2 regions of the Shewanella sp. 0m-8 genome follow, and region 2 is predicted to be linked to the other one. Evidence: predicted binding sites of a transcription regulator. Region 2 holds the regulator's gene; the other holds the start of a gene.

Region 1 (16,641 bases), on a different contig from region 2:
CTGAAAAGTACCAAACGCAGCAGTCTTGGGATCAGGCGCTAGCAAAAGTATCTGAGGGGCAAACCACTACTCTTGGCGCTTATGAGCGTAACTGGCAATAAGGATTAATGATGAAAACGTCACTCGGACCACTGCAATATTGCTGGGAAAAAGAAAAAGTTAATGCTTTTTATCAGCAGGTTGCACAAAGTAATATCCCTTTAATTTATTTAGGCGAAACCGTATGTAGTCGCCGTCGACAGCTTAAGTTTGCAGATTATTTAGCATTAGCTCAAATGCTCAGAGAGTCTGGCAAACAAGTGGTACTTTCAACGCTTGCGCTGCTCGAGGCGCCATCTGAATATACCGAGCTACAAAAACATGTCGATAATGGTGAGTTTATTATCGAAGCCAATGACATGGGAGCGGTGCAAGCAGCCAAAGAGCGTAACTTACCCTTTGTTTGTGGTCCAACCGTCAACAACTATAACTTTGCAACGCTAAAGAAACTGCATCAATGGGGCATGCAACGTTTTGTGATGCCGATTGAACTGTCTAAAGAGTGGTTAACCAACGTTATCGAAACGGAAAAGCCTATCCCTTTTGAAGTGGAAGTCTTTGGTCATGGCTATTTGCCACTGGCTCACTCTGCACGATGCTTTACCGCTCGCCAGTTGGGACTGCAAAAAGATGATTGCCAAATCGTGTGTTTGTCCCACTCTAAAGGGTTACTCGCACAAACCATGGATGATCAACCTCTGCTTCGGCTTAACGGTATTCAAACCCAATCAGCAAGCTTAATTGATCTATCCAATGAAGTTGAGCAGATGAAACAGATGGGAGTCGACTATTTTAGAGTATCGCCACATAGTCTAAAGAGCATAGAAATCGCAGAAAATATCTTGCTGCAACCAATAGCGGATAAGGACTCATCTTGTAACGGCTATTGGCATCAATCAGCCGGATTTAGCCAAGTTCCAGCGCTATAAGCAACAATTTGAAAATGAGTTAACCCCATAGTGCTAATGAAAGGTTTTTTTCAGATCCTTAATCACCAAGGCACTCCAGGTTAAGAAGGTGGCTACGCCAATCCATTGCACGACGGCGGGCCACCACATTTCAGGGCGAAAGGGAGCGAGTAGCATCTCATTATAAAATGCGCCATCACCTTCTGTTAAATCCAAGCTAAGTAGAGGCAGTAACAGAAATGCACTCATAGACACAAATGCAACCAATGCACTTATCTGGGTCAAAATAGAGAATCTAGCCTCTTTCGCCATCAATTGAAAACCGATGTAAGACACCAGACTACAGCAGCCAAAAATAAAGAAGTATTTGATCGCGATAATATGTAGGTGGTAGACATTAATCGGAAAAAGACCTGTCGCAGCAAAGGCTAAATAGGTCAGCCCAAGACTAATGAAAAAAGGGTAACGCCAAACTGAGTCGCCAAGTTGCAGGCTCAGTAAGCAAAATAGCACTACACACAGGCCACCAAAAAACAGCCCACCATTGACGATAACGGCATAACGAGAGTGTCCATAACTGCCTAGCTCACTCAATGTGTGGTTTAAAAAGCTATATCCCTGACCGTCAAAGTGCTCGAACATCACAATAGATAGCACTAGGCCTAGTACTTGGCCAAAAATACCCAGCATGCCAAACCTAAACGCTAACCTTGACACTTTATTGTATTTATTAACGAGCATAGTTACCTAATTAACCTCTTTATTAACGTTTATTAATGTATATCGAATTGGCTTACTGTAACGAGGTCTAGCTCAGAGTTTTAATAAACATTTATGACACAGAAATGTAACGCATTTGTTATTTTTATAGCCTGTGAAACAGAATATCAAGCTCTTTGCTAAAAACAATCCAAAAATCATAGGATAAAAAGATTTTAAACCCAAAAAGTTAGCTTAAATCAGTCAACAAACTTGTTATTCAAAAAGATATACAAAAAATTACATCCGACAATTTAAACAAGTGTATTAATGAGATACCCTACAACATTGTGTTAATGCATTGCTGTGGAATTGCGATGCTTTTTGCTGTCACTCGGAATAATAATGACAAGAAAACAGGTAAGCCTTATCAATCAGGAAGTTAAGTTAACCCCGACAGATCAACTCATATCGACCACTGATAGACGCGGTGTTATCACCTACGTAAACCAAAGGTTTATTGAAGTGTCAGGCTTTAGTGAAACAGAGCTTATCGGCAACAATCATAATATGGTTCGTCATCCAGACATGCCCAAAGCAGCATTTAAAGAGATGTGGGGGAAATTAGAAGCAGGTATATCCTGGCGCGGCGTGGTTAAAAACCGCTGTAAAGATGGTCGATACTATTGGGTCGATGCATTTGTTTCGCCCTTATTTGAAAAAGGTCAGCTCATCGGCTATCAATCGGTTCGCATGGCGGCAAGCCCCCAACTCACCAATAAAGCCACAGAAATCTACCAGCGTCTCAATCAAGGTAAACGTGTCGATGACCCCATCAGCTTAGCCAATAAGAGATTGCTCTCAGCAATCTGTGCAAGTACAGGGCTATTGATTGCCGGTGCAATATGGGGCTGGGCGGTCATCATTGCAGGCATCATCTTAATGGCCGTCAACCTAGCCATTTTTTATGACGAGGCGTTTAAAGTACCTGCAAGATTAATGAAGATGAAACAAGAGTACGACTCTATCAGCCGCTTTATCTATTGTGGTCGTGACACTTCATCTTTACTCGATTTTCAACTTATGATGAAAGATGCCAAGCTACAAGGCGTGCTTGGTCGTTCACAAGACAATGCCGAGCATATTGAAGATATTGCGAGCCAGCTAATAGCTGCGGCACAGCAAACCCATGTAGGTCTAAATCTTGAGAACCAGCAGATAGAACTTATTGCCAGTGCCACCGAAGAGATGGGATCGACAATTAGCGAAGTCGCTAAAAATACCCAATCAACTTCTGAAAGCATTCAGCAAACCTATCAAGTCTGTCACGATAGCCGCGAAATGATGCAGCAAAATGCCGTCAGCATTAATCACCTTTCAAACTCTGTTACTCAAGCAGCAGAAAATGCCCACCTATTAAATAAAGAAGCTGAACGCGTTGCCAGTGCGATGTCTGAAATTGACTCCATTGCAGAACAAACTAACTTGCTCGCACTTAATGCGGCAATCGAAGCCGCCCGCGCCGGAGATCAAGGTCGAGGGTTTGCAGTGGTTGCCGATGAAGTCAGAGCGCTATCGAGTCGCACTCAGCAATCAACGACCAGCATATCGAAAAGCGTCGATAAAATGTTTTCCATGCTAACCGAATGGTCAAAGCAGATGGATAACAGTAAATCTAAAGCATTATTATGCAGCGAAGATGCCGAAAAATCTGCTAATAAAATCGATACCATCTATCAATCAATGAAAGAAATTCAAGCTTTAGCGGTACAAAATGCGGTTGCGGCCGAGCAACAAACCTTAGTTGTTGGTGAGATTAACCAAAATATCACTCAAATTAGCCAGGCATCGAGTGAAAACCTATGCGCGGTTAATCTAGTTGAGGCCTCTGTTAAAGAGTTAAAGTTCAATGCAGAAAAAGCAAAATCTTTGAGAAAAACATTTAGTTAAACCTTCTGCAAAAGCCCATTTTGCCGTCACAAAATAAACGTGACGGCGAAAACGGCACACGACAAATCAACATCTGCGCATCATTTGCAAACATTTGTTTTAAAAAGAGTTAACCGCAAAAAAGTTTTGTGCTTTTTTGCAAACTTCCGATACAATATAAATAATCATATTGAGCTAATAACTATTCGCCCGTAGTGAATTACACTACATAATAATAGAATGGTGTTATTAAGATATTTTATGGCGGTTCGCTCGCCAACTAACAGTTGAATGGATATTCAATAACTTATCTGTTTATGCATAGACGTCTGTTTATTGTCATTAAGCAAAATCTCGTTATTTAGGGTGTTAATTAAAGTGTCAGAAAAACAAACCCACAATATTAAAACAATACTCACATTTATCGTGCCATCTTTGATTGGTCTATTGCTGTTTATGATGCCAATCAGTTATCAAGATGCCCTCACGATCCCTATCGCGATCATCTCGAAAGGATTACAGAATCTATTGAGCGGTGTAATCGTTGCAATGGTGACATTTGTGGTTATCTTCACAGCGATTGCTTCGCTTCTGACCAAAGTGTTTCAGCCACAATTTATTGTTAAACATCGTTTTCTTAACTCGTTATTTAACGTCAGCCCTATCTGGTTAGTGGTGCGTTTACTTGGCGCAATCTTTATCACGCTAACCTTCTTTGGTGTTGGCCCTGAGGCCATACGCTCAGGCGGAACCGGGGCGCTGGTTCTAAATGACCTATTACCTGTGCTTTTTTCAGTATTCTTATTTGCAGGTATGTTGCTGCCACTACTTCTGAACTTTGGTCTTCTTGAGTTATTGGGCACCATGTTAACCAAGGTTATGCGCCCTATCTTTAACCTACCAGGTCGTAGTGCTATCGACTGTCTGGCGTCATGGTTAGGCGACGGTAGCGTCGGGATCTTGATGACCACCAAGCAATATGAGGCTCGCTTCTATACCCAAAGAGAAGCGGCTGTGATTGGTACCACTTTCTCAGCGGTTTCAATCACCTTCTCTCTCGTTGTGATCTCTCAGGTTCAATTGGAGCATTTGTTCGTCCCTTTCTACCTCACGGTGTGTCTTGCCGGTTTTGTTGCCGCGATAGTGGTACCTAAACTGCCACCACTTTCTTGGAAGAAAGACATCTATATTGATGAGACGCCTCGTCACTCTGATGATGAAATGATCCCTGAAGGCTATAACGTATTTACTTGGGGTTTGCATCAGGCACTTAATAAAGCGTCTCAAGCTGGCGGTGTTAAGCACACTTTGATTGATGGCGTGAAGAACGTCGTTGATATGATTTTTGGCGTGATCCCTGTGGTAATGGGCATTGGTACTATCGCCTTAATGATTGCCGAATTCACCCCAATTTTTGAATACTTAGGAATGCCTTTCATTCCACTGCTTGAGCTATTACAAGTTCCTGAAGCAACAGCCGCGTCAAAGACGATTATGGTTGGCTTTGCAGATATGTTTATCCCTGCAATTTTAGCCAGTTCTATTGAATCAGATATGACGCGCTTTATTATCGCAACCTTGTCTGTGACTCAGCTTATCTACATGAGTGAAGTGGGTGCATTATTGATTGGTAGTAAAATTCCGGTCAACTTCCTTGAGTTGTTTGTCGTGTTCATTCTTAGAACATTAGTGACGCTACCTGTTATTGCAGGTGTGGCTCACCTTATTTTCTAACTCTCACGACATTAAGTAAAAAAGGAGCGAATTATCGCTCCTTTTTTTGTGCTTCACACCGTAGCCAATTCTTGTCATAAATTCGCCACAAATCGTTCATCAACCAGTCAATAAGCCGTTCTAGTCTAACTGCAAGTCATCGTTTACATGGCAAGCCAATGAGCAATAAGCCCAGAGAAAAAACACGCTTAACCTCCACCTCATCAATCAGCCCGATCCCCCCCGTAACGACTCAGCCGAGTTTCAATGCCGTATGGTTATCTGATGTGCACTTAGGCAGCAAAGACTGTAAAGCTGAGTACCTTTTACAGTTACTTAAACACATGCAGACTGAGTCTTTATACCTTGTTGGCGATATCTTTGATATTTGGGCATTGAAGCGACGGGTTTATTGGCCTGAATCCCATAATCTCGTGCTGCAACAACTGCTTAAAATGGCTAGAGATGGGGTCAACATTGTTTATATTCCAGGTAACCACGATGAAGTATTAAAGCCATATAATGGTTTTCACCTTTGGGATTTATCCATTGCGGCCGAATATATCCACACCGGAGTTACTGGCCGAAAGTTGCTTATGCTGCACGGCGATCAGTTTGACTCAGAAGTTTGCATAGGCCGCGCTTACGCAAAGCTGGGCGATCACCTATATGACCTCTTACTGCTTCTAAACCGTGGGCTACACAAGCTCCGCACGTGGTTTGGCTACCCATACTGGTCCTTAGCCAGTTACGTCAAGCTACGTATCAATAAAGCCCAGCAAGCCATTAACGACTATCAGGCTGCAGTTGTGCGCTACGCTAAACGCAAGCGTGTCGATGGTGTTATTTGTGGTCATATTCACCAACCTGCCCTGTGCATCAACCAGCAGCTCCTTTACGCCAATGATGGTGATTGGGTGGAGAACTGCACCTTAATAGCTGAATCCCTACAAGGCGACATTCAACTACTGAAATGGAATGAAACCACTGCAGAGGCTGAACTGATCCAGTCTTACTCTTTTGACGATAACCAGAAAGCCGCTACCCAGCAGCGTGTTGCTTAAGCCAGTTAAGCGAAGTTAATCAAGTGAACTCAATTTAGGTGAACTCATGATATTTACCGTCGACAATGTAGTAGAACAAAAGCTGCCAAAAATTAATAAAACCCCCTGGTTATCAACACCGACTAAAGCCATGCTGCGCTACCTATTAAACGAAAAAGAGTGTAACGCTATCGCTACACAGTTTTCTTATTTAACAGGGGTGGACTTTGTTGAGCAAGTACTTGCCAGCTTTAACTTTAATTACTCTGTACCAAACAGCGAGATTGAAAATATCCCCCATGAAGGTCGCGTAGTGATTTATGCCAACCACCCTATTGGATCCCTCGATGCCCTTGCCATGATAAAGCTCATCAGCAAGGTCAGACCCGATATTAAAGTGGTTGCCAACGAGTTATTAATGGCACTCGAACCCATGCATTCGATACTGCTTCCAGTACGCAATATGACGGGCGGAACCCCAAAGCTACATCTAGATAATATCCATCAACACCTTAAAAATGAGGGAGCGGTATTAATTTTCCCCTCAGGTGAAGTGTCACGCTTACGCCCCCGTGGTGTAGTGGATCTTCACTGGCATTCTGGCTTTGTTAAAATAGCCAAAGCTTGCCAAGCGCCATTATTGCCCATGTATGCTGATGCTAAAAATTCGGCTGTTTTTTACGGCGCATCAATGATCTACAAACCGTTAGCAAGCTTACTCTTGATCAAAGAGATGTTTAAGCAAGCTAAGAAAACCATGCCCATTCGTATCGGCGAGCTAATCCCCAAAGAAGTCGTAAACAGCACCGACTTTCCGTTAAAAACCAAAGTGAAACTCCTGAAAAACCACCTCTATCGCATAGGCAAAAACCGTAGCCCTTTGTTTAGCACTCAAAATGCCATCGCCCATCCTGAACCACGTGCAGAACTGGTGGCGGCATTACATCAATGTGAGCTGCTCGGTGAAACTCAAGACAATAAAAAAATCTATCTGTATCAACATAAACAAAGCAGTCCAATTATGCGTGAAATTGGCCGCCTTAGAGAAATCGCCTTTCGTGCCGTTGGCGAAGGCAGTGGTAAGCGCCGTGATACCGACAAATACGATGCCTATTATCAGCACTTAGTCTTGTGGGATCCGAGTGTACTCGAAATCGTAGGTTCCTATCGTTTTGCCGGCGCTAAAGAGGTGCATCAACTGCAAGGGGAAGATGCCCTATACAGTCAGTCTCTATTTAATTATCACGATAATTTCGCGCCCTACTTTGAGCAAGGATTAGAGCTTGGTCGCAGTTTTGTGCAGCCTAAATATTGGGGTAAGCGTAGCTTAGATTACCTATGGTTTGGCATTGGCGCATTTTTAGTTCGTAATCCACAATACCGCTATCTATTTGGACCGGTCTCCTTGAGCGATCAAATTCCGGAGCGCGCCAAAGAGCGTCTGATCCATTTTTATAAAACCCAGTTTGCCTGCGAGCAAGCACTCGCTCACTCCTACAGCCCATTTACTTTTGGTGTAAACCGCGAAATAGAGCTTGAACAAGGCTACTCTCATTTAGACTACACAGAGGGCTTTAAACAACTAAAGCTAACAATGGCAAGCATGGACAGTGCCATTCCAACACTTTTTAAACAATATGGTGAGCTGTGCACTCAAGGTGGGGTAACGTTTCTCGATTTTGGCATTGATGTCGAATTTGGTGATTGTATCGATGGCTTAGTGTTAGTTGACACTCACAAACTTACCGCTAAGAAACGTAGTCGCTACTTGGATTGCCACCGACCAGAGTTACAACTTGGCGATGAGATAAAATGAGTCTTAACTTAGCGACTAATTTAGCCTGTGAACTTAACCCACTAATTTAACTCTGTGGGGCTAACAAGAGACAAAAAAGCCAGTCAACAAGGACTGGCTTTTTGACGTCTGTTAATATGGAGGTTAACTCTATTTCGTTTAAGCTAGATAGCCCAGCCGCCCATATAAAATGCCACTAAACCAACGGTAATAGCCAGTACGCCCGGCTTTATTTGACGCCATTCACCACTACATAGTCGGCCAATAACTAAGGTCACAAAACCCAGCATAATACCTGTCACAATGTTACAACTAAGAATGATAAATACCGCACAGGTTAATCCGGCCATAGCATCGACTTTGTCGTTAAAATCAAGCTTAGTCACGTTACTTAACATCAATAGTCCCACATACATTAGCGCTGGCGCTGTTGCGTATGCCGGTACTAAGTAGCTTAATGGTGCAAGAAACATCATCAGCAGAAATAACACACCTACAATCGTGGCCGTTAAACCCGTCTTGCCGCCAGCTGCGGTACCCGCAGCAGACTCGATATAAACAGCCGCTGGAGCGCCGCCAACGGCACCTGCAAAGATACTGCTTACAGAATCAGAGGTTAACGCCTTACCGCCACCAATAATATTGTCTTTGTCATCCAGCAGCTCAGCTTGGCCAGCTACGGCGCGAATGGTACCTGTTGCATCAAAAATAGCGGTCATCACCAATGCCAGAACAATCGGTAACACGACTGGATTTAATGCACCCATGATATCAAGCTGGCCGATAAGCGACTCATCAGACATCAGATCAGGAAAAGCAAAAAGCCCTTGATACTTAACACTTGGGTCGAATACTAATCCAAATACCGACAGTGCAATAATCACCAACAAAATACCGCCCGGCATGCCGCGGCGCTCAAGGCCTATGGTTGCTGCCAGACCGATAATGGTCGCGATAACGGGGAGACTATGGATATCACCTAGCGCAACAGGTAAACCTGTATCGTTGGCAACAATCAATTGCACGCTGTTGGTGGCAATCAGCAATAAGAATAAGCCGATACCAATGCCTGTACCGTGAGCAATGCCCTTAGGCAGATTAGTCAGTACCCACTGACGAACACCTGTGACACTCACAAGAGTGAACACGATACCCATCAAGAAGATAGCGCCCAACGTGACCGGGATTGAGATCCCCTGGCCAAGCACCATGCTAAAGGCGGTAAATGCCGTCAGTGAAATTGCGCAGCCGATAGCCATTGGCAGGTTTGCCCACAAGCCCATTAGCAAGGAACCAAATGCCGCAATTAAACAGGTGGCGATAAATACTGCACCAGTGTCGAATCCCGCAGCACCTAACATATTCGGTACGACAATCACCGAATACACCATAGCAAGAAACGTCGTTAAGCCCGCGATCACTTCACGTCTTAATGTGCTTCCACGGGCTGATATTTTGAAATAGCGATCCAAGACAGAATCGGTAGGAGTAGCAGAGCTTGCAAGAGTCTGTTCAGACTTCATAGTAGTGATACCTTTTGATCTCTTAAATAGGGTTAACCAATTGAGTTCAATTGGCCACTTGGCTATGGCAGGAAGAGCCCCGACTAAAAATGTCGGGTGAGAGATCCACCTTATGTATATTAAAACGAATATTTACACAAAGTGACCTGCGAGCAATATGCCTGGTAAAATTTACTTTTACCAACACAGCCGTTGTTGGCGCGGAGTTTACAGCAATCAACAACGGGGAAATAGTTCACAAAGAAGATTTTTGATTCGTATCAACAAAAAATATGCCAATCGCGATTCATATGAAGGCTTTTCAGGTCGAGGGCGCTAAAAGGTAAAAAGTAACACTAAAGACTTAATTGTTAGTGTTACTCATTCATGCCAAATAGCACGACTGCTTATCGGCGACGTTTATTAGCGCCTAACGCACGCTTCTTTGCTCTTTGGCGCTGAGCGGCTTTACTGTTCTTGCGCGTAATAGGCTCAAGCTTAGTTAAGTCGGGCTCAAACCCTTCTAACCATTGCTGCGGCAAGCGTTTATCTAATACAGACTCCACCTCTTCAAGCAGTAAGGCATCATCTTCACTGTAGAGGGTTATCGCTTTACCGGTGTTTCCCGCACGGCCGGTACGGCCAATACGGTGGACATAGTCTTCTGCCACAAATGGAATTTCATAATTAACAACGACCTTTAACTCAACAATATCCAAGCCACGGGCTGCCACATCGGTTGCCACCAGCGCTTTAACCTTACCTTGTTTAAAGTCATTAAGTACTTGCTCGCGGGCGCCTTGGCCTAAGTCACCATGAAACGCCTTAGCCTCAATCCCTGCCGCTATCATTTTTTGCGCGATAAGGTCAGCCGTTTGCTTTTTACGGCTAAAGATCAGCACCTGTTGCCACGCGTTCTTATTAATCAGATGGCACAAAAGCTCTGTTTTACGTTCACTATCAACAGCGAAAACCACTTGCTCGATACTACTTGCGGCACTATTGGCTTTATCGACCTCTATTCTAATCGGCTTTTGGAGTAACTTTTTACTCAAGTCAAAAATGGCCGAGCTAAAAGTGGCTGAAAATAATAGAGTCTGACGCTTGGCTGGCAGTTGCTTTAAAATCGCATTAATTTCATCCATAAATCCCATGTCTAACATGCGATCAGCTTCATCAAATACCAAGTATTCGATACCGGATAAATTGAGTGTCCCACGGCGCACATGATCCAGTAATCGCCCGGGAGTCGCGACAATAACATCTACACCTGCTGCAAGTTTTGTCGCCTGGGCATCAATACTCACACCGCCATATATCACCATGCTAGTAATATCGGTATTAACCGCATACTGACTAACGTTGGTATTAACCTGCACCGCAAGTTCACGAGTTGGCGCCAATACCAGCACCGAGGCCTGTTTGACTATACTCTGTTCCTCGCTGGAGGCTTTATCGATTAAGCGCTGCAGTAAAGGCAAGGTAAACGCCGCGGTTTTTCCGGTCCCAGTCTGGGCACTTGCCATTATGTCATGGCCAGCCAAAATAGCAGGAATAGCCTCAGCCTGGATGGCTGTTGGCTGCAGGTAACCTTTTTGTGCTATCACACTAAGCAGTTTTTCACTTAAAGGCAGAGATGAAAATGACACGTCGGTATTCCTTGATTTAAAACATAAATATTACAGTGCTGCAGGCTTCTCAGTGTTGAAACAAGCCAGAGCATTAAACATAGCAAACAATTTCTCGTAGGTGGCGACTTGCACTTACAAGTGCTATTGCATTCTAAAACAATTGTGCTCAATGAACGCCATCGGCCTAAGACCGAAAAGCTAGCCTCAAATTGCGACTTCAAGCCGTTACACCGAAAGCCCATATTAGCTATCGAGCAAAAGTGAGTCCGCTATTTTACCTTTGCCGCTTATTGATAAGCTATCAATTAACGTCCTATTTGAATATGACAGGTTTAGCCTGAACAGATTTTAAGCGATCTGGCTCACAAGTCGCTATAAAACTGCACCGATAAATCCGAGTAAGCCACTTGAGATCACAGTTTCCCTGCGCAAAAAAACGACAATAGCAATCCGTTTTTTAATGTCTTTTAGGTTTTGCAGTTTAGTGTTCGAATTATCACATCAAGGGTTACTTTGGGTCCAAGCTTTAGGTTTTATTTCAATGGCCATTGGTTGGTGGGCCAACTCTCAAAAAAATGATCAACAATTGCTATCAGGCAGCCTCATCGCATCTGGTCTCACAGCAATCCACTTAGGGTTACTTGGCAGCACATTGGGCATGCTCAATCAACTTGTTAATGCTGTGCGCTTTGCGACGTGTCGACATAGCTCAAGCCGGGATAGTTACTTTAAGATGATTCTGCCTGTGCTGTTTTCAAGCATTGCGATTCTACAAGGCGTTATATGGGCCGAACACTGGAGCGAATGGTGCACTGTTGCCAGCGCTGTAATGATGAGTTTTGCGCTATTTTATTCAAGCGGTACAAAATTACGCTGTGCTATTTTACTTAGCAACCTGCTTAACTTAACGCTTTCTGTGTATCTTTTGTCTTGGTCTGGAATGTTATACCAGCTAGTGACCGTAGCGATTTTAACACACGGCTTATTACCCCATAGACAACCTCAATATCGCAGTGAGCAAACGGCTTAAATACGTTAACTCACGAGTATTTAAAAACGCTAACGCTTAGTGTCCGCAAGTTTGTTGGCGACAAATTTGTACAAGAATAATCTTGTAGCTTATGATTACGCCCATAGATCATGAATACAAACATAGCAATATTCGCGTCGCAGCAACTCAATATGCTAAAGGGTCAAGGATCGATATGGATGAAAGACGGTTATTTTCGCGGTTACTATTTACCACAGATGTTAAGCTCATTAGCCATGATTGCAGCTGGGGAACCAAGCTATTAGATATTAGCCTTAATGGCGCCCTCATCGAGCAGCCAACCCAGTGGGAGCCGAATATAAAGTGCGCGAAACTCGAGATTTTAATTCCTGACTCTGAAATCACATTGCAGATGCAAGTGCAGATAGTGCACCAAGAAAACCAACAGCTTGGGCTAGCTTGCAAGCACATTGATGTTGAGAGCATTAGCCATCTACGACGGTTGCTTGAGCTCAACCTTGGTGATGCCGCATTATTAGATAGAGAATTAGAACGATTATTCGTGCCAAATAATCCGTAATCCGTAATCCGTAATCCAGCGACTCTACACTCCAGCCACGACAAGGCAAGATACTGACTTTCATACCTAAAACACCGCAAATCATGCGGCGTTTTTTTGCTGTTTTTTATTTTAGTAGTTTAACGTACTAGTACTTTAATGTTTTAGTACTGGGGCAAAGACTCAGCCAAAATACTCTACTCAAATACGCTAATCAAAATCCGCTACTCAAAAAATCAGCCCCGCTAATTAATCAGCTCAAGCAGTTCATGGATAGTCTTCACCGGAATAATCTTAGCGCCAGAACCTTCCATTGATTTATGGTAATTACGAAATGGAATATAGATTTCTGTAAAGCCATGTTGAACCGCCTCTTTAACCCTTGGTACACCGCTATCAATGGGGCGAACGTCGCCGTTTAAACTGAGCTCCCCCATAATGCAGGTCGTTCGCGGGACAACAAAGTCATTCAAACTACTGAGTAAAGCCGTCACCAAAGCCAGATCAATACAGGTTTCTGACTCATCAATTTTAAGGCCACCTACCAAGTTAAAATAGGTATCGTGGAAAATTTTAGTCTTAGTATGTTTACGCAAGATCCCTGTCAGCATCTTAATGCGGTTCATATTCAAACCGACACAAACTCGCTGTGGAAACTCAGCTTCAGTTTCTGTCGTTAAGCACTGGATTTCAAGTAACAGATTTCGATTGCCTTTACGGATGCAGGTGATAGCAGCCCCTGGCGACTCGGTAGTTGAGCCTGAAAGAAAAATCTCACTTGGATTATCAACACTTATCATACCGCGCTCGGTCATTTTAAAAATACCGACGGTATCCACATCACCAAAACGGTTTTTATTCGCTCTCAGTGTGCGGATCTGTCCGTCGTTACACTCGATATGCGTTAAACAATCGACGATATGGATCAGTGTCTGTGGGCCGGCGGTTTCATTATTCTTATTGACGTGCGCGACTAAAAACATGGTCACGTTATTTTGCTTACAATACTGAGTTAGCGCTTGAGCGCTACTTTTAACCTGTGACGGTGAGCCTGGACTCCCGTTGGCTAAATCGGTAACCACTGCTTGAATTGAATCGATAACCGCAAACTTAATTTTTTTCTCTTCAAGCTCTGCAATAATGGCTTCAACGCTGGTTTCAGCCATTAAATATAAATTGTCTTCATTGCAATCTAACTTAAGACGATTAACACGGTTTTTAAACTGAGATAATGACTCTTCGGCAGTGCAGTAAAGTGACGGCATTAACTGCGACATACGCGAGACTAAATCCGACAAAATCGTGGTTTTACCGGCTCCCGGATCGCCAGAAATAATATTAACTGAGCCTGTGGTTAAACCGCCGCATAACACACGATCGAGCTCACCAATACCGGTCAGCATCTTCTGCGCTTCAAACTCTTCAATCTCTTTTAGCTTCTTTGAACCACCGCCAACAGAGCCCGCATAACCAGAGACGCTGCTACGCGCAGGCTTAGATGCAGAAATTTTAAGTTCACTAATGGTATTCCACTCCTGACAAGCGCTACACTGTCCTTGCCAACGAGGGAAATCTTGACCGCACTCATTACATACGTAAGCTGTTTTATTCTTTGCCATAACTCTTTTTAGATCGCATTTTTAGATCGTATAAAATCAGTAAAGTAACGCCAATATTGGCCGATACTTATTTAAGATAGCGGGAATAGAGAATATTCCCCTCAAATATTGGTCCATGAGCCTACCAGCCATTGGTCTTTTTAGCATCCCAAAAGAAGTGATTAATGACTTTAGATTTGCACAAAGCACTTGTTGAGCAGTTAAAACCCCTATTAATGGAACCGGAATTCTCAGAACTGTTCGAACAGCTTACTGTTGATGAAACCAATTCAACACGCTTTTTGCTCAAAATGGAGCTCAATAGACTCGCCTCCAGTTGTACTCGAAAAATCGACTTACGCAATAAAACTGAACTCGAATGTGAAATATTTAGTTTTGCACAGCAGCAGCACTATCTCGATGCGCCAGCGAAAGAAAGCTTTTTAGAAGCCCTCGCTCTTTATCGCGAACAGTACACCTTAGGAGTGTATGAGCAAGTCATTGATAGCCATAAACAACGAATTACTAAACAGCGACGATCGGGTCAAAATGAGCCCGTTGTAAATTCATCGCCGTTTGTCGCCGATGGTGTGGTATTAGGCAGCTACTTTGCCCGCAGTGAAGAGCGGATGAACTACAGCATGCGCATCAATGTGACTCAAGGCCACCTCAATCTTGATGGTATTACTGTCGATCTCTCTGTGGGCGGCGCACGCATTCGCCTGAAGGCAAAACATAGCCTACAAACCAATATGCCTATTCGGGTTAAGCTGCTTGAGCTAAGCGACGAGTACTATCATCAAGATCTGCAACAAGGCGTGGACTATCAAATTGTCGACGTAGAGCACAATCAAGAGTACAGCTGGCTTAGACTGAAACGGCTATCAGGCACAGATGCCTTAGCCGATATGCTAGAAAAGCTGATCCGAGTCTATAAGTTCCGTTACAAAGTCGATGTTAATGACGTATTAACGACCACTAAAGGGCTTGGCTTTGAGCGTCATTATCTACCGCACCTACCCCATCTGCCGTTATTTGTTGCAACGAAGGCAAACCCAGAGGCTAATCTCGACTCGCAATTGGTACTCAGCCATAAACTATTGAGCCGTGATAACCAGGCCATTAGCGAATATTTCAAAGATGAAGAGGACATTAGCCAACTAAGCAGCTTTCTCACGCCAGATAGACTAAAGCGCATTATAGATTCGGCTGATGATAACCAGCATAGCCAGTTCTTCTGCTTCACCTTCACTGTACAAGGCGCTAAATTCTTTTATTCAGCGAGCTTGGCAGAGCTTAATTCTCGTGGTCTGTTAGCGCTATTTTTAAGTTTTGCGGCGACTAAGCCTAGCTTTAAAATATTTAAAGTCAGCAAACAAACTATCGATCATCAACAATCTTATAAAGCCAGTATTTTACCCGGCGATGAAGGGCGCTACTCAGCGCTAACAGAAACGCAACTGAGTGCTTTTAGCCATGTATTACAGATCATTGATATGACGCCCAGTAAGGCGAGTGAATTATATCAGAGCTGGGCAAAAATCAACCAAGACACAGATAACCAAGCTAATGTTAATGAGTTAAAAATCTTTGGGCAAAAGAAAATATCTGCGCACACCATTAAACTTATCTCACTGCAATTTAGCGAACGACGTAATGAGTCACGCTTTGCCTTTAAAACCGCTGCACTGCTTAGCCAAGGCAAGCTGAATGTGGTGGCAAGTACCGATGACATTTCAAGCCGGGGTATGAAACTTAGCATCATAAAGCCTGTAAACTTCAATCTGGATGAGCCTATTTTAATCAGCTTTCCTAAGCTACAACCTCTGGCCGGCAAGACATCTTTAGCATCACTTCCTTATCGACTGATCCGTACTCGTAAAAACGGCATCACCTTGCACCTAGCAGCGCAAGTTGGCCATACACCTCATGTCGGCGTGGAGTTTTTAAACCGCTTGATTGAGCACAATCGGGACAAACTGCAAAAAATCACCGAAAATAACCAAAATGTGAAAGAGCTGGCCGATGGGATGAAAAATATCATCATGCGCAATCTGGTCTCTGTCCCCTTTTATCTTGAGCGCACGGTGAAGTCGGCTTATATCTCGACATTAGGGATAGGTAAACAGCAAAACCATATTGCTAACCTGTTTGCCTCTCAAAGCGACAATACACTCGCCTATGATTTAGCGCCGCTGCTAAATGACGGTAAATTAAGACGTGACTTTATTACG
Region 2 (16,641 bases):
GTGAGCTACGCACTAAGGATACAATGTCATTTATGTGGGTTTTAATCCCTGATTTTACTTGAACGATTTCGACATCCAAGCCTCTTTGAAGCGCTATAGGAGCCAGAGTTAACTGCGTTCTTTGGTAGTTTGACGCGATGAGTTGTGACAAGTCTACATCAGCTAAAGCCTCTGTTAGCGCCTTGGCTCTGATACTGCCCTGTTGACTGAGTTCGGGATCGCGAGAACCATCATCACGCTTTTCTGCATGCCTAACCAATACGATGATTTTTGCCTGATGGTCTGCTTTAGGTTCAAGCTTTTCTTGGGCGTAGCAACTAAAACTTGTAGTGATAATCGCTAAGGTGGTTAGCGTTATTGCGAGGGCTTTCTTTGCCTGAATCATCGACTACCTACTGAATTAACGTCTAAAATTTCGAATTAAAAAATCACTTTCCCCTAGGAGGAGCAAAGGTATAGAGGGTCTGCTTGTATGAAATTACAACAGTCTTTAGATTAATCTTTCTGAAGTTAGAATAAAAGCTTATGCTCAATTAAACGAAAGGGGAGTGTCTTATGTGGATAGAAGGGCAAGTTATTGAAAGATTAGATTGGAGCGATAAACTGTTTTCGCTCAAAATTAAAGTTGATATTGGTGACTTTATTGCTGGGCAGTTCATTAAGCTTAGTCGCATTGTTGACGATAAAAGGATTGGACGAGCCTACTCGTTAGTTAATCCACCAGGTTGCGATTATATCGAGGTGTTAGCCGTTGCCGTCGATGATGGTCAACTCTCTCCAAACTTACAGGCATTAGAAGTCGGTGATGTTATTGATGTCGCTACTAAAGCGACCGGCTTTATGACCTTAGATGAGTTGCCTAAAGATGAAGAGCAGGGCAAGCATTTGTGGTTTTTAGCGACTGGCACAGCAGTCGGACCTTTTATCTCCATAATGGATACCCCTGAGCCATGGCTTAACTATGAAAAACTGGTGCTGGTATATGGTGTACGAGAAGGGAAAGATTTGGCCTATCTTGAGCACTTAAAGCGATTTGAACAAACTTATCCTGAACGGTTTCAGTTAATATTGTCGGTAACTCGTGAACCATTTGATGGCGCATTAACTAAGCGGATCCCAGATGTCATTGTAAGCGGTGAACTTGAAGCTAAAGCAGGCTTATCCCTAAGTGCTACTGAATCCCAGGTGATGATCTGTGGTAATCCAGGAATGATTACAGAGGCGCAGCAGGCGCTGAAAGACAAAGGACTCACTAAAAACCTACGCCGTGCACCTGGGCAGATAACGGTTGAGAAATATTGGTAAGCGGCACTGTTAGCATCTCGGCCACAAGGATCGTTTAATCAGTATTTGTTAATTTAAATGCATGTAAGTTAAGTGTTTACTGATTTTTATCAATTTTAGTTTTGTTTGTTTAAATCGCTCACAATGACTTGCTGTTTCTTACCAATTTGATTACCATTAACGCAATTGAGAATTGTTATCACTATCAGTTGGTGGTCGCAGGGTAGCACTTGAAGGGAGAAGCGTAATGAAAATAGTAAAGAGTCTTGCTGTTATGGGGCTTGCATGTATTGCATCAATAGCAAATGCATCTGAAAGACTGACGGTATATTCCTATCGCCAAGCTTTTCTTATTGACCCCATATTGGCTGACTTTACTAAAGAGACTGGCGTTAAAGTTGACGTGGTTTTCTCAAAGAAGGGTATTGCTGAACGTATGATGCGTGAAGGGCGTTTATCTAAAGCCGACATAGTGCTGACATCTGACTTTTACCGTTTGATGGAGTTAGTAGAAAAAGATTTAGTTGCTCCAGCAAACAGCGATACCTTAAAACAGAATATCCCTGCAAAATACCGTTCACCAGATGATGAGTGGTATGCGCTCACAATGCGAGTGCGTAATATTTATAGCTCTAAAGACAGGCTCGGCAAACTTGATATCAACTACGAAGATTTAGCGGATCCTAAATATAAAGGTAAAATTTGTACGCGTAGTGGTAAACACCCATATAACGTTTCTCTTGTGGCTTCAATGATTGCACATCACGGTGAGCAAGAAACAAAAACCTGGTTAGAGGGGTGGAAGGCCAATTTAGCCAGAAAGCCACAGGGAAATGATCGCGCACAAGTTAAAGCGGTAAGCGAAGGTATGTGTGATCTCGCGATTGGTAACAGTTACTACTTAGGTAAGATGTTACAAGATCCTAAGCAAAAAGCTTGGGCTGATGCCATAGAGATTAACTTCCCTAATCAAGACAATTATGGCTCCCACATTAACGTTTCGGGTATGGCGCTGGCGAAATATTCCAAAAATAAACAAACTGCACTTAAGTTGATGGAGTTCTTATCTGGTGATAAAGCCCAGCACACTTACGCTGAAGTGAACTTTGAATATCCAGTTAAAGCCAACGTCGCACCATCTAAGATAGTAGCTTCTTGGGGAACGTTTAAAGCTGATGATTTACCTATCTACAAATTAGCTGAATATCATGGCGCAGCGATTAAGTTGCTTGATGAAGTGAAGTTCGATCTGTAATTGATGGTGAAAATATTTAAGGTTGGGCTAACATATTCGGCGTAAACTCAATTATTGAGGTTAATCAGATAGGTTAAAGCCTCTAGGCTAACTCTCTAGAGCAACTCTACTTGATTAAGCTCTCTGGATTAAGCCTCTAGATCAAGCCTCTAGATTAAGTCTTCTAGAAAAGCCTGCTAAGTGTGTATATAGTCATATTCGCAGTGTGTTAGTTCCAACAATTGAAATACCATTGAACCTATCTATCGAGATAGGTTTTCTTATTTTTGGCTAAAATTTTTCACGTTATATGTAGGTAGTAAAGATTATGGTTTTAGGCTTAGCCAAGGGCTGGTCTGTAGCAAGTTATACCTTGGCACTATTGATTGTTATGCCACTTATTGCACTTATCGGTCAATCATTCTTGCCTGATGGTTCTGTATTTACCCATCTATTTGATACTGTATTACCCACCTACATCAGTAATAGCCTGTGGCTGATGTTTTGGGTCGTTATTGGCTCACTTATCATCGCGGTCCCAGCCGCATGGCTGGTGGCTAAATGTCATTTCCCTGGGCGTCGAATTTTTCAGTGGGCGTTACTGCTGCCTTTAGCCATGCCAGCTTATGTCGTGGCCTATGTTTATACCGACTTATTTGATTATGCTGGCCCTGTGCAGCGCGGCTTGCGCACATTTTTTGGTTGGCAAACACCTCAAGACTATTACTTTCCAGAGGTACGCTCATTGGGCGGCGCTGCCATTATGTTGTCGCTCGTGTTGTTTCCGTATATCTACTTACTGGCACGAACGGCTTTTATGGAGCAATCCGCTAGTTTAAGTCAAGCAACAAGAGTGATGGGCTGTGGGCCTTGGAAAAGCTTCTGGCGTTTAAGTTTACCTATGACGCGTCCAGCATTGGCTGTTGGTGCGGCATTGGTTGCTATGGAAACAGCGGCAGATTTTGCCACCGTAAGCTATTTTGCCGTGCCAACATTGACTACGGCTGTTTACGATACCTGGTTTGAATATGGCAGCTTAGCAGCGGCTGCAAAGCTTTCAACCATTATGTTATTAGTGATTTTTGCCATGGTGGGTTTTGAGCGTTTCGCGAGGCGAAAACAAAAGTTGTTTCAGAAACAATCAACGCCAGGCGAACTCGATATCTATCCTCTGACCGGGCTGAAAGCTCTGGCTGCAATGAGTTACTGCGCAGCCTTACTCTTTGTCGCTTTTTTACTGCCTTTTATTATATTAGTGCAGTATGCCTATGGCTATTTTGCCGAAAGCTGGAATCAAGAGTTCTTTGAATATAGCTTTAATAGCTTATGGATAGCGGTGGTGGTGAGCTGCATCTGTGTGGCTATTGGTATTGTGTTGATGTTCATTCGTAGGGTTAGCCCTAGGCGGGCCGATATTCTTCCTTCTCGCTTAGCATCAACGGGCTATGCTCTGCCAGGTACCGTGTTAGCCATTGGGATCTTAGTACCTTTTACCCAACTCGATTTTGCAATCAATGATATAGCCGAATACTTTGGCTTTGAGGGCCCAGGGCTCATCTTAACGGGCAGCAGCTTTATTATTGTGTGCGCTTTTTGTATTCGCTTTGCCGCAATTGCTATCGGCAGTATAGAAAACAGTTATAAACGGATCTCCCCCTCACTGGATATGGCGGGGATCACTATGGGCCTTAAGCCATTAGGACTTTTACGACAGGTGCATATTCCTCTTCTGAGAAAAGGTATTTTTGCTGGCTTATTGCTGGTATTTATCGAATGTATGAAGGAGTTGCCTGCAGCGTTATTGCTAAGGCCGATAGGTTTTGAAAACTTAGCCACCTATGTTTTTCAGTTTGTATCTGATGAGCAGCTAGAGCACGGGGCACTGGCTGCGATTGTCATTGTATTAGTCGGTCTTATTCCGCTTATCTACCTAAATCGTTCCTTGGAGCATGATAATTAATATGGCCACATTACAAGTACAACAGGTTGTTAGCGACTACCAGGGGCAAGTCGTTTTAAAGGGCCTAGATTTAACCGTTGAGAAAGGTGAGATTGTCGCGTTACTTGGTCCAAGCGGCTGTGGTAAAACCACTTTGTTGCGCGCAATTGCGGGGCTTCAGGCGATTACTCATGGCCAGATAATCATTAATAATAAAGTCGTGGCATCCGATGATTGTTTTATTCCTAGCGAGCAGCGAGGCGTTGGGATGATTTTTCAGGATTATGCGCTTTTTCCTCATTTAACTGTGGCTGATAATATTCTTTTTGGTTTACGAACTCGTGATAAAGCAGTCAGGCGATCACGTTTAGAAGAGATGTTAGCGTTAGTCAAACTCGAAGGATTGGCGAAACGTTACCCCCATGAGTTATCGGGTGGTCAACAACAAAGGGTCTCAATCGCAAGAGCGCTGGCTTATAAGCCTGAAGTGTTATTGCTCGATGAACCGTTTTCAAATATTGATGCCAAAGTACGCCGTGAAATGATGCTCGAGATCCGCGATATTTTGAAAAAGCATAATGTTAGTGCGGTTTTCGTGACACACAGTAAAGATGAAGCGTTTGTATTTGCAGATAAGCTAGCGCTATTTAATCACGGTGAAATCGTGCAGTGTGGTGATGCCGAAGGCTTATATTTAGCGCCATCAGATAAATATGTCGCAGATTTTCTAGGAGCGGGGAATTACCTTAAGGCTGAAGTCATTAGTGACTATTGCATTGCCACTAGCATTGGTGAAATCGTGAGTGAAAGTTTACTTAAGCTGCCAGTCGGTTCCACGGCTGAAGTGCTGCTAAGGCCTCAGCACTTATTATTGAAAGCGGATGCTAACGGTGTTGGCGAAGTGATTGAGCGACGCTTTTTAGGAAATATCTGCCAATATCAAGTTCAGGTCGATGAAACTGTCATAGAGATCCACAGTCCGCAGCGAGACTTAGTACTTGGCCAGCGGGTCGCTATAGCGTGTCAGAACCATAGTTTGGTTTTGTTCTAGTTAAAAGAGTTTAATCACTCAGTCCTAGTCGCTTAATCGTTAAGCCATCACCGCTTACAGACGCGTTTTAGTTATTTTACATGTGAGATAATGTGAGCAAAGTAGATTTTCTTGCTTGCTTAAGTTGTAGTTAGTTCAAGGAATTGACTATTGATTTTAGTTATTGTGCGTCAGTTAATGATATTAATCACTAAAGTTGTCCATAATGTTGCCGAAAATTAATTATGCTAAGGGTTACTTATAATAATGGATAGTCAGGTTATGCCTCGTGAACAGCTTGGAGTTTGTGCAGAAGGAAACTTGCACAGTGTCTACTTAATGTTTAATGCTAATGATAGTGTTGAGTCTGACATGCGCCCTTGTGTGGCGAATGTGGCTCAGTATATTTATGAATTAGCAGATCAATATTCTGATAGTGCCTTTAATGGTTTTGTTGCCATTGGTGCTAATTATTGGGACACCTTATACCCCCATGCTCGACCAGAAGAGCTAAAACCTTTCCCTGCGATGAATCGAGGTAATCGAGATGCACCGGCTATCGAGTATGATTTATTTGTGCATATCCGTTGTGATCGTTTTGATATTCTGCACTTGGTGGCTAACGAAGTTAATCAAATGTTTGAAGGCTTAGTTGAACTCATTGATGAAGAGCGTGGCTTTAGATTCATGGACTCTCGTGATTTGAGCGGCTTTGTTGATGGCACCGAGAACCCTAAAGGACGTAGTCGTCAGGAAGTTGCATTAATCGGCGAGGAAGACAGCCGTTTTAAAGGCGGAAGTTATATTCATGTACAAAAGTTTGCCCATAACTTAAGTAAGTGGAACCGTCTGCCAGTCAAGAAGCAAGAAGATGTTATTGGGCGTACTAAAGCGGACAATATCGAGTATGCATCGGCTGATAAACCGCTTACGAGCCACATTAAGCGTGTTAACCTGAAAGACAGTGAAGGTAAGTCTATGGAGATCTTAAGGCAAAGCATGCCTTATGGTTCAGTTAAAGAGCAAGGCTTGATGTTTATCTCTACTTGCCGCAATTCAGTTAATTTCGAAAAGATGCTAGAGAGCATGGTGCATGGCGATAGTGAAGGCAACCATGACCATTTAATGCATTTTACTCAAGCATTAACTGGTTCGTCATTCTTTGCGCCATCATTAGACTTTATGATTACAGCGGGCTAATTCGCAAGGTTTTACTGACTCATAAAAAACGCACAGTAAAGTGCGTTTTTTATTGGGCGTAACAAAGTGAATTATTCGCGCTAAGCTTCGTCTTTATCCCAATAATTGGTGGGGCGTTTGGCGTAAACTTCGTTGACAGATTTTACTAGCACCTTGTTATTTTCTGGGTATACAACTACGTCATGTATGTCTCGGTTACCAACGACCAGAAAAACAAACTCTTGCTCACTATGATTGACGAGTTTATGAGACACACCCGTGTCAGCGTTAAAGCAGATATATTCTCCCTGACTAAAAGGGTGAGGCTCGCCGTCAATGTATAGCGTCGCTTCGCCATGCATCGCGTAGATATGCTCTTCTTCTTTTGTATGGTAATGGGCAACAGCTGAGGACTTACCTGGCGCTAAGCGTTCCATGGTCACGCCAATTTTTTCTCCACCGGCGGTATCGCCAATGTGCTTTTGCTCGCTGGCATACTGATCTTCATGCTGCCAAGATTCCCAGCATATATCGTTGATATTTATTATTTTACTTTTATTCATTATTTGCCCTCGACTAACAGTACTGTCATTGAGGATTATAACGATTATTGCTCGAGAGAGAAGCTGCTATTCAATATATTGTATAAAACATAGTGTTTCATACAGGGGGCATTAAGCTAAATGATTGGGTTACGGTGCAGAGCCTAGGTAAACGGTCGAGTGATGGAGGCTGATTATGCAACAAACAAAAAATGCTGTAGCCCTGAGGGTACAGCATTTAAAAAAATCGTCGCTTTATGTTTAGTCGGCGTAATTAATCAGCATAATTAAACAGTGACTTAACTGTCTCTAGCGTGTCTTCAATGCTATGGATACTAGATGGACAGATGAAAATCGTATCATCACCAGCAATAGTCCCCAAAATACCCTCAGGCTTACCTATTGAGTCGAGCAGACGCGCGATTAATTGCGCTGCACCAGGGCTAGTTCTGACAACAATCATGGCTTGGTTATGGTCAACATCCAGTACCAGGTTTTTAAGCGGGCTTCCGGCAGTAGGAACGCCAAGCTCTGCAGGAAGGCAGTATACCATCTCTTGCTTTGCGTTACGGGTTCTAACCGCGCCAAACTTACTTAGCATACGAGAAACTTTAGATTGGTTTATATTGCTAAAGCCTTCTGCTTGAAGGGCGATAACAATTTCACTTTGAGAGCCAAAACGCTCCTCTTTTAAAATAGATTTGAACGTCTTAACTAAATCATCTGGGCTTTTACTAGCTTGCATATATTATTATTCTTTATTCAAAAAAATCTGCTTTATCATGAATATTTTCGCCGTTTTTGTCAATTGGTATTCGTTTTTTTGAATAAAAATTCATTAATAAACCCAGTTAGACTCAATGATTCAACTTAAGTTAGAATGATTATTCTAAATTTTGTTATGCTAATTTATTATGGTTTTAGCTCTGTATCGCTGATGTACACTCACTTTACTCATTTACCATCTTACATTAGCGTTCTAGATTATATTCAACACGACTAAGGGATAATTGAATTTTTTTTGTGAATCCAGTACTGTTGCGGCATTGGAAAGGTGGATCTAAATCACAAAAATCTGAGAATTGACGGAGATCATTATGAAAGTTGCTGTACTTGGTGCTGCTGGTGGTATTGGCCAGGCGCTTGCCCTACTGTTAAAAACTCAATTACCTGCGGGTTCAAAATTGTCGCTTTATGATATTGCCCCTGTTACGCCAGGTGTTGCGGTTGACTTAAGCCACATCCCTACTGCGGTAGAAGTAAAAGGTTTCGCTGGTGAAGATCCTACTGCTGCACTAGAAGGTGCTGATGTTGTACTTATCTCTGCGGGTGTTGCTCGTAAGCCGGGTATGGATCGTTCAGATCTATTTAACATCAATGCAGGTATAGTTCGTAATCTAGTTGAAAAATGTGCCGCGACTTGCCCTACGGCATTAATCGGTATCATTACAAACCCTGTAAATACAACCGTAGCCATTGCTGCTGAAGTATTGAAAAAAGCGGGTGTTTACGACAAGAACCGTTTGTTCGGTGTTACAACGTTGGATGTTATCCGTTCAGAAACGTTCGTTGCTGAAGCAAAAGGCTTAAACGTTGCAGACGTTAAAGTTAATGTTATCGGTGGGCACAGTGGAGTGACGATTCTTCCGCTGCTGTCACAAATTGAAGGCGTAAGCTTTACCGATGCAGAAGTTGCAGCATTAACGACACGTATCCAGAATGCGGGTACGGAAGTTGTTGAAGCTAAAGCGGGTGGCGGTAGCGCAACCCTATCTATGGGGCAAGCTGCATGTCGTTTCGGCTTATCACTTGTTCGTGGTCTTCAAGGTGAAGCAAATGTGATTGAATGCGCCTATGTTGATGGCGGCAGTGAGCATACTGAGTTCTTTGCACAACCTGTTGTACTTGGTAAGAACGGTGTTGAGCAAGTCCTTGCTTATGGCGATGTAAGCGCATTTGAAGCGAATGCTCGTGACGCTATGCTAGATACACTAAAGGCTGATATTGTGCTGGGTATCGAATTCGTTAAATAAACGATGACTGACCTCTTGTGGGTCATAATAAAAAAGGAGCCTTAGGCTCCTTTTTTGTTTCTCAATGGCATCAAGGTGCTAATTTAAAGAGAATAATTAGTTACTTCGCTCTTAGTTACTTCGCTCTTAGTTACTGCGTTGAGTTGCTATTCTCGCAAGCGAGATGAGCGCTTCTTTATAATCGGACTCTGGAATGATGGCCAGTGCTGCAATGGCCTTGTCAGACTCCTCGATAGCGCGCTTCTCTGTGTACTCCAATGCACCACAGTTTTTAAGTGCGGCAAGGATCACCTCGATATGCTCAGTTCCGTCACCTTTCTCGATAGCTTCACGGATAAGCGTCTTTTCAGTGTCGTTACCATTTGCCATAGCAAAAATAAGCGGCAGTGTAGGCTTACCCTCAGCTAAGTCGTCACCGATGTTTTTACCTAGCTCTTCTGTTTCTGCTGTGTAATCGAGAAGATCGTCGGTTAACTGGAATGCTGTACCTAAATACTTACCGTATTCAGCCAGTGCGGTTTGCACCTCAATAGGGCTGTCTGCGAGCAAACCTGCAAGGCGAGTAGCGGCTTCAAATAGCTTGGCTGTCTTGCAATAGATGACGCGCATGTAGCTGTCTTCTGTGGTGTCAGGGTCATTACAATTCATCAATTGTAGGACTTCACCTTCCGCGAGCACGTTTGTTGCGTCAGCGAGGATCTCTAGCACGTCTAGGCACTTGAGTTCCGTCATCATTTGGAACGAGCGGGTATATAAGAAGTCACCGACTAATACACTAGCGCTATTACCGAATAGGGCGTTGGCAGTTTTTCTGCCGCGTCGCAACATCGACTCGTCAACAACATCATCATGTAAAAGTGACGCGGTGTGAATGAATTCGATAATGGCTGCTAATTTAAGGTGAGATTCACCTTTATAGTCAATGGCGCGAGCTGCTAGAATAGATAGCAGAGGTCGCAAGCGTTTACCGCCACCGTTAATAATGTAGAACCCAAGTTGATTAATTAGGGCAACATCTGACTCTAGTTGTTTATAGATCAGTTGATTGACAGCTTGCATATCGCTATCAGTCAATTGACGAATGGCGTTTAAATCCATAAGTAGGCTCTAGTTCTTGTTGGCTGCTGAGTAACATTGCAGCTCAATTAAGGCTTAATGTTATAATAATTGGATTCTACCTAAATTTACGGTACAAGACAGTAGTTGTAGATGAATGTGAGAGTTATTTGGGTCTTTTTTTATTCTAAGTTAATTAAGGCTTGTCAGCAGCCTGTTCTTAGCGTAAACTCCGCGACCATTGTCATTAAAGCTTTTATAGCACCCCTGCATCAAACAAATATGTTTTGAGCGGCGTGTTAGAAATATCGGAGTAAAATAGCTATGTACGCTGTTTTTCAAAGTGGCGGCAAGCAACATCGCGTTGAAGCCGGCCATACAGTTCGTTTAGAGAAATTAGAAGTCGCTACAGGCGAAACTATCGAATTTGACCAAGTTCTTTTGGTTGCTGATGGTGAAACTGTACACGTAGGTGCACCTTTAGTTGAAGGTGGAAAGGTTGTTGCTGAAGTTATCAGCCACGGCCGTGCGGAGAAGGTAACTATTGTTAAGTTCCGTCGTCGTAAGCACCACGATAAGAAGATGGGCCATCGTCAATGGTTCACCGAAGTTAAAATTACAGCTATCAACGCTTAATTAGGAGAATAACTCATGGCACATAAAAAAGCTGGCGGTTCTACTCGTAACGGCCGCGATTCAGAAAGTAAACGTCTTGGTGTAAAGCGCTTCGGCGGTGAATCAGTTCTAGCTGGTAACATCATCGTTCGTCAACGTGGTACTAAATTCCACGCTGGTGTTAATGTTGGTATCGGTCGTGACCACACTTTATTCGCACTTACCGATGGTAAAGTGAAGTTTGAAGTTAAAGGTCCACAGAACCGTAAGTTCATCAGCATCGAAGATTAATTCTTAGCTCAGCTAATAATTAATATTAAGCCCCGCCATTGGTGGGGCTTTGTTTTTTCAAAATTAAGTAAATTGTGTTTTGGCGACTAGAATCGTTAAGAGTATAATTCTTTCATTCTGTGGTGCCAGGAGTTGGTATGAAGTTTGTCGATGAAGCTATTATCCGTGTAGAAGCCGGAAATGGTGGCAGTGGTTGCGTTAGCTTTAGACGTGAAAAATATGTTCCTGATGGTGGTCCTGATGGTGGTGATGGTGGCGACGGTGGTAGTGTTTATCTACAAGCCGATGAGAACCTTAACACACTGATCACTTTTCAGTTTGAACGCTTCCATATTGCCGAGCGCGGTAAGAATGGTCGTGGACGTGATTGTACCGGTCACGGCGGTGAAGACTTGATCCTTAAAGTGCCTGTAGGTACTCGCGCTATCGATAACGATACTGAGGAGTCACTGGGTGACTTAACCACTCACGGGCAAAAATTGCTTGTGGCTAAAGGTGGTTTCCATGGTCTAGGTAATACTCGTTTCAAGAGTAGTACTAACCGTGCGCCAAGGCAGAAGACGTTAGGTACCGACGGTGAAGTGCGTAGCCTTAAGCTGGAGCTGTTATTGTTAGCAGACGTAGGCTTGTTAGGTATGCCTAACGCAGGTAAGTCGACCTTTATTCGCTCAGTGTCTAAGGCTAAGCCGAAAGTGGCTGACTATCCGTTTACAACTTTGGTTCCTAACTTAGGTGTTGTTAACCCTAGACCGGGTCAAAGCTTTGTAATCGCCGATATTCCAGGTCTTATTGAAGGTGCTGCTGATGGCGCAGGTCTTGGTGTTCAATTCTTGAAGCACTTAGAGCGTTGTCGTGTATTGCTGCATATTCTAGATGTTGAGCCAATTGATGGTAGCGATCCAGTTGAATCGGCTCGTGCTATCGTAGGTGAGCTTGAAAAGCACTCTCCAAAGCTTGCGGGTAAGCCGCGCTGGTTAGTGATTAACAAAGCAGATTTGATGTTGGAAGAAGAGCTACAAGAGCGAATCGACCATATCGTTAAAGAACTTGAGTGGGATGGCGATATCTATACGATTTCAGCTTATAACCGTGAAGGTACTGCTGAGTTAGCCCTTAAACTACTAGACTTTATTGCTTCACTTCCTCCTGAAGAAGAAGTTGATGCCGATGCCGAAGTCGAGTTCAAGTGGGATAACTATCATCAGAACGCTAACGAATCAGTCAATGAAGATTTTGACGATGATTTCGATGACGACTTTGATGAAGATGACTACGATGTAGAGATTATCTACCAAAGATAATTATTCGCATAAGAGGAAGTTGAGAAAAGGTGTACGCTACAACGCAAAATGACATTACTCGTCAAGTCGTTAGGGTTGCTCAACTTCTGCTAGCTTATGGCGCTGAATCTGAACTTGTTGAAGAGATCACTCAGCGCTTAGGCCATGCCTTAGGTTTAGAAAGCGTTGAGATATCCATCTCTTCCAACTCGTTAGTACTTACCAGCTTGGCCGTCGGCCGTTGTATCACAACGACGCGGCGCATTCGCGAACATGGCATTAATATGACCGTAGTTTGCGAACTCCAACGTATCTGTTTACTCACCGAAAAAGGCATTTATGGCCTAACGGAAGTACGTAAGCGTGTTGGCCGGATCCAACCAAAAACCTACCCCGCTAAATATGTCGTGCCCATGATTGGTTTATCATGTGCAAGTTTTTGCCACTTATTTGGTGGTGATTTAACGGCCTGTTTGATTACCTTTTTCGCCTCGGCAGCGGGTATGTTTGTCAGATTGTCAATTGCTAAACGTCATTATAATTTACTGCTTAACTTTAGTGTGACTGCCTTCGTGACGACGCTAATAGCACAAACGGGATATCAATTTGACCTGACTGATACCCCTAAGTTGCCTATGGCGGCAAGTGTATTAATGCTCGTGCCTGGTTTCCCAATGATTAACGCCATATCGGATATGGTTAAAGGTCACCTCAATGTGGGGATCTCTCGCTGGGGACAGGCCACTTTGCTTACGGTAGCGTCGGTTATAGGCATTACTATCGCAATGCAGATTGGAGGATTATTCCTGTGATCTCATTATTATTAACCATGCTCAATGACGCCATTTTTTCTGCTATTCCAGCCATTGGTTTTGCTATGGTATTTAATGTACCGCGTCGATTTTTACCTTACTGTGCAATCGCGGCAGCAATGGGACATGGTAGCCGTACCATGTGGTTAAGCTTTGGTTTGCCTATCGAGTGGGCGACATTTTTAGCCGCAGCTTTGGTCGGCGTTATAACGATAGCGTTTGCTAGAAAGCATTTAGCGCCGCCATTAATGTATGCTGTAGCTGCAATTATTCCTATGATCCCAGGCACCTATGCATTTAATACCGTAATAGGTTTGGTGCAGCTAACAGCGCAAGCCGATATGAGCCCTGAGCTGATTTACCAAGTTGTCAGTAACGGCCTTAAAACGGTGTTTATCTTAGGCGCACTCTCTGTGGGGCTTGCGATGCCGAGTCTGCTCTATTTCCGTTCGCGTCCAGTCATTAAGTAACTAGAATCTTTCATTCGATAGTTATTCGTTCTTAGCTAATACGTGTTCAATCATTAACGCTTAGGTAAGCTAAACATACTGTATCTGACAATATAAAAATAAAAGGAAGTTTCATGAAAATAGCTATGATTGCCGCAATGGCAAATAATCGCGTCATTGGTAAAGATAACCAAATGCCATGGCACCTTCCTGAAGATTTACGCCACTTTAAGGCCATGACCTTGGGCAAGCCTGTCGTCATGGGGCGAAAGACGTATGAGTCGATAGGGCGCCCATTGCCCGGACGACATAATATTGTCATTAGCCGTCAAGCAGATCTCGTTATTGAAGGGGTGACAACCGTCACGAGTTTTGAGCAGGCTAAACTTGCCGCAGGAGACTGTGCGGAGCTTGTTGTGATAGGGGGAGGCCAGCTATATGAAATGTTACTGGCTCAAGCAGATATCTTGTATCTCACTGAAATTGCATTAACTGTCGAGGGTGATACCTTCTTTCCTGAGTGGAATGATGGTAGCTGGCAAGAAGTCTCTCGAGATGTAGCGAAAAATGATAAACAGCTTGAATATAGCTTTATCAAGTTGGTAAAAAAATGTTAAATTTAAGGGGTTGTTTAGTACCCTGTATAACGATAAAGAAAGCCTACTAGTTAGCGCTACTTTACTAATAATAAATAAAAACTAAAAATAAGGAGTGTCCGATGCGCTTGTTGCCTCTGAGCCTCGCTACACTGATTGCTGCATCTTTAATTTCTGTACCTTCAACTGCACTTGCTAACCAAGACCAGTTGACCGCGAATATCTGTAATTATGTTCAGGCTGATGATAAAAATCGCCTACGTAAAAAGCTTAAAGAGAGTCGTGTTAAGCTTCGCAACATTTATAGTGGCGTATCTTGTAATGGTGATAGCCTGCTAAGAGTAGCGCTGAAAAGTGGTTCAAATAAAGTGGGTACCTTTGTGGCAAAGCGCTTACCTGCAGCTGACTTAGGCTCTGCTGAAAGTGATGGAAGTACAATTGTTGCTTGGGCAGAAAGTAACGGTCACAGTGGCAGTGAGATAACCGCAGCGATTAAAGAGCGTATCGCAGGTGGTTAAACCGTGAAATCAATGTAATAAAAAATACTGGGCTTATCCCTGTATTTTTTTGTCTGTAGCGAGTGAACTTACCAGGTAGAAAACAAAAAAGAGGCGCTAAACTTAGCGCCTCTTTTTATTTTTAAGCTTGATTGAGCTTATTTATATCTGTTGCTTAAGCTCGGTCAATATTGCGCTGCAAATATAGCGCTTCCCACTGAATGAACAGATACTTAATGCAATGGGTATAAATTAGACTCTGAACTCTTTAACAGAAGCCTGCAGTTCTTCTGCGAGTTGGGCCACTTGATGGCTTGACTGGGCTGTTTGGTCGGCTCCAGTCGACGTTTCCTCTGAAATCGCCGCAATATGCTCTAGTTTCTCGGATACTTGCTGACTCACTAAGTTTTGCTCTTGCGCAGCATGAGCAATATGTGTTCCTGAGTCGTGAGCGCGATGTACAGCATCGCTAATACTTTCAAGTGCATTATTAGCCTGTTCAGTCTTATCAACGCAAGAGTTAGCCTGTGTGCGCCCCAAATCCATTACGGCTACCGCTTCTTGGGTTCCTTGTTGCAGGACCTCAATCATCTGTTGGATCTCTTGGGTAGAATCCTGAGTTCTTGATGCAAGGCTACGCACCTCATCGGCAACAACGGCAAAGCCTCGACCTTGCTCTCCGGCTCGAGCGGCTTCAATTGCAGCGTTTAGCGCGAGTAAGTTTGTTTGCTCTGCAATGCCTCGAATAACATCGAGAATAGATCCAATAGAGGCACTATCTGCATGCACCTTGTTGATGACGACGCTGGCTTTAGACACTTCATCGGCTAGCGCTAGAATGGTACGCTTATTTTCATCAGCAATCAGGCGCATATGTTGGCTTTCATCATCGGCGGCTTTGATTTGGCTTAGCGCCTCATCAGCACTGGCCGTCACCTGCTGAGCACTTGAGCTTAGCTGAGTCGTCGCTGTTGCAACTTGATCAACTTGGCTCTTCTGTTCTTGAATGCCAACAGTGGTTTGGGCTGTAATTGCTGAAGTCTCTTCTGCTGCAGCGGCAAGCTGATCTGAGCGCTCTAAAATGCCTTGGATCAGCTCTCTTAGGCTATCGACGAGTTTATTGCAGTTGGCTGACAGTTTTGCGAATTCATCATGGCCTGATTCATCAAGTTTGTGGGTTAAATCACCTGATGCTAGTACATTTAGAGCATGATTGACTTTCTCTAATGAGCGAGTCAGTGGGCGAACGACTGCGATACTAACAACGACTGCAACGATAATAGCGACTAGCATCAATAAAACGGTGCGCATACTCGCGCTATCGATATTAGCAATGACATCGTGACTGATCTCGGCAGAGATGGTCTCGATGTTAGCCGTTAAGGTTTTCATCTGCTTGTTGACGTTAGCTGCTGCTTGTTCAACATCAGCAAGCAAACGGCTTGTATTACGATTAAGCTCAAGTTCTTTTTGCTTTAACGCTGTGAGGGAGTTATTGCCTTTAACCATGCTAAATACGTTACTGGCTTCAGCATTAAGCTCGTCAATAAGTTCGGCATCGACAACGCCGTCCCAGTGGTTAGTAACATAATCAACTTTGCTCTTTGTATCGCTAACAATATAATCGAGTTCTTTTGAAATGATGTCGAATTTTGCTTTTTCAGTGCTGCCCATCAAGTCAAAACTGGTGCTGGCGATGCTGCTAAAACTGAGTTCGAGCGAACTTGCTGTGGCTGCTATCTCTTGCTCAACAACATCTTCACTCATCTCTAGGTCAATTAAGTCGAGTAATAAAGAGGCGCTA

What was found. The regulator ArgR, encoded in region 2, controls arginine synthesis, uptake and breakdown. The targets are predictions, from matches to a motif close to ANTGAATANNTATTCANT.
Region 1: the regulator ArgR is predicted to act here: its motif matches at 3,862-3,879, upstream of ACVBIO_RS17875 (YjiH family protein).

Annotation. Positions count from the first base shown of each region.
Region 1 covers NZ_JBRIMB010000049.1:2,599-19,239, reverse strand. Annotated here, with positions in the region: gene ubiU (ubiquinone anaerobic biosynthesis protein UbiU) at 1-101, shown strand, start outside; gene ACVBIO_RS17890 (U32 family peptidase) at 111-968, shown strand; gene ACVBIO_RS17885 (DUF998 domain-containing protein) at 1,002-1,637, opposite strand; gene ACVBIO_RS17880 (methyl-accepting chemotaxis protein) at 2,052-3,596, shown strand; gene ACVBIO_RS17875 (YjiH family protein) at 3,954-5,309, shown strand; gene ACVBIO_RS17870 (UDP-2,3-diacylglucosamine diphosphatase) at 5,468-6,352, shown strand; gene ACVBIO_RS17865 (GNAT family N-acyltransferase) at 6,399-8,147, shown strand; gene ACVBIO_RS17860 (NCS2 family permease) at 8,291-9,649, opposite strand; gene ACVBIO_RS17855 (DEAD/DEAH box helicase) at 10,036-11,277, opposite strand; gene ACVBIO_RS17850 (YgjV family protein) at 11,744-12,289, shown strand; gene ACVBIO_RS17845 (PilZ domain-containing protein) at 12,465-12,830, shown strand; gene radA (DNA repair protein RadA) at 13,055-14,428, opposite strand; gene ACVBIO_RS17835 (PilZ domain-containing protein) at 14,593-16,641, shown strand, end outside.
Region 2 covers NZ_JBRIMB010000002.1:81,658-98,298, reverse strand. Annotated here, with positions in the region: gene ACVBIO_RS01630 (histidine phosphatase family protein) at 1-385, opposite strand, end outside; gene ACVBIO_RS01625 (ferredoxin--NADP reductase) at 556-1,305, shown strand; gene ACVBIO_RS01620 (Fe(3+) ABC transporter substrate-binding protein) at 1,532-2,539, shown strand; gene ACVBIO_RS01615 (ABC transporter permease) at 2,847-4,478, shown strand; gene ACVBIO_RS01610 (ABC transporter ATP-binding protein) at 4,480-5,508, shown strand; gene ACVBIO_RS01605 (Dyp-type peroxidase) at 5,755-6,687, shown strand; gene ACVBIO_RS01600 (cupin domain-containing protein) at 6,768-7,229, opposite strand; gene argR (transcriptional regulator ArgR) at 7,483-7,953, opposite strand; gene mdh (malate dehydrogenase) at 8,306-9,241, shown strand; gene ispB (octaprenyl diphosphate synthase) at 9,368-10,339, opposite strand; gene rplU (50S ribosomal protein L21) at 10,622-10,933, shown strand; gene rpmA (50S ribosomal protein L27) at 10,949-11,203, shown strand; gene cgtA (Obg family GTPase CgtA) at 11,341-12,504, shown strand; gene ACVBIO_RS01565 (threonine/serine exporter family protein) at 12,534-13,295, shown strand; gene ACVBIO_RS01560 (threonine/serine exporter family protein) at 13,292-13,765, shown strand; gene folA (type 3 dihydrofolate reductase) at 13,879-14,361, shown strand; gene ACVBIO_RS01550 (DUF3718 domain-containing protein) at 14,463-14,858, shown strand; gene ACVBIO_RS01545 (methyl-accepting chemotaxis protein) at 15,090-16,641, opposite strand, start outside.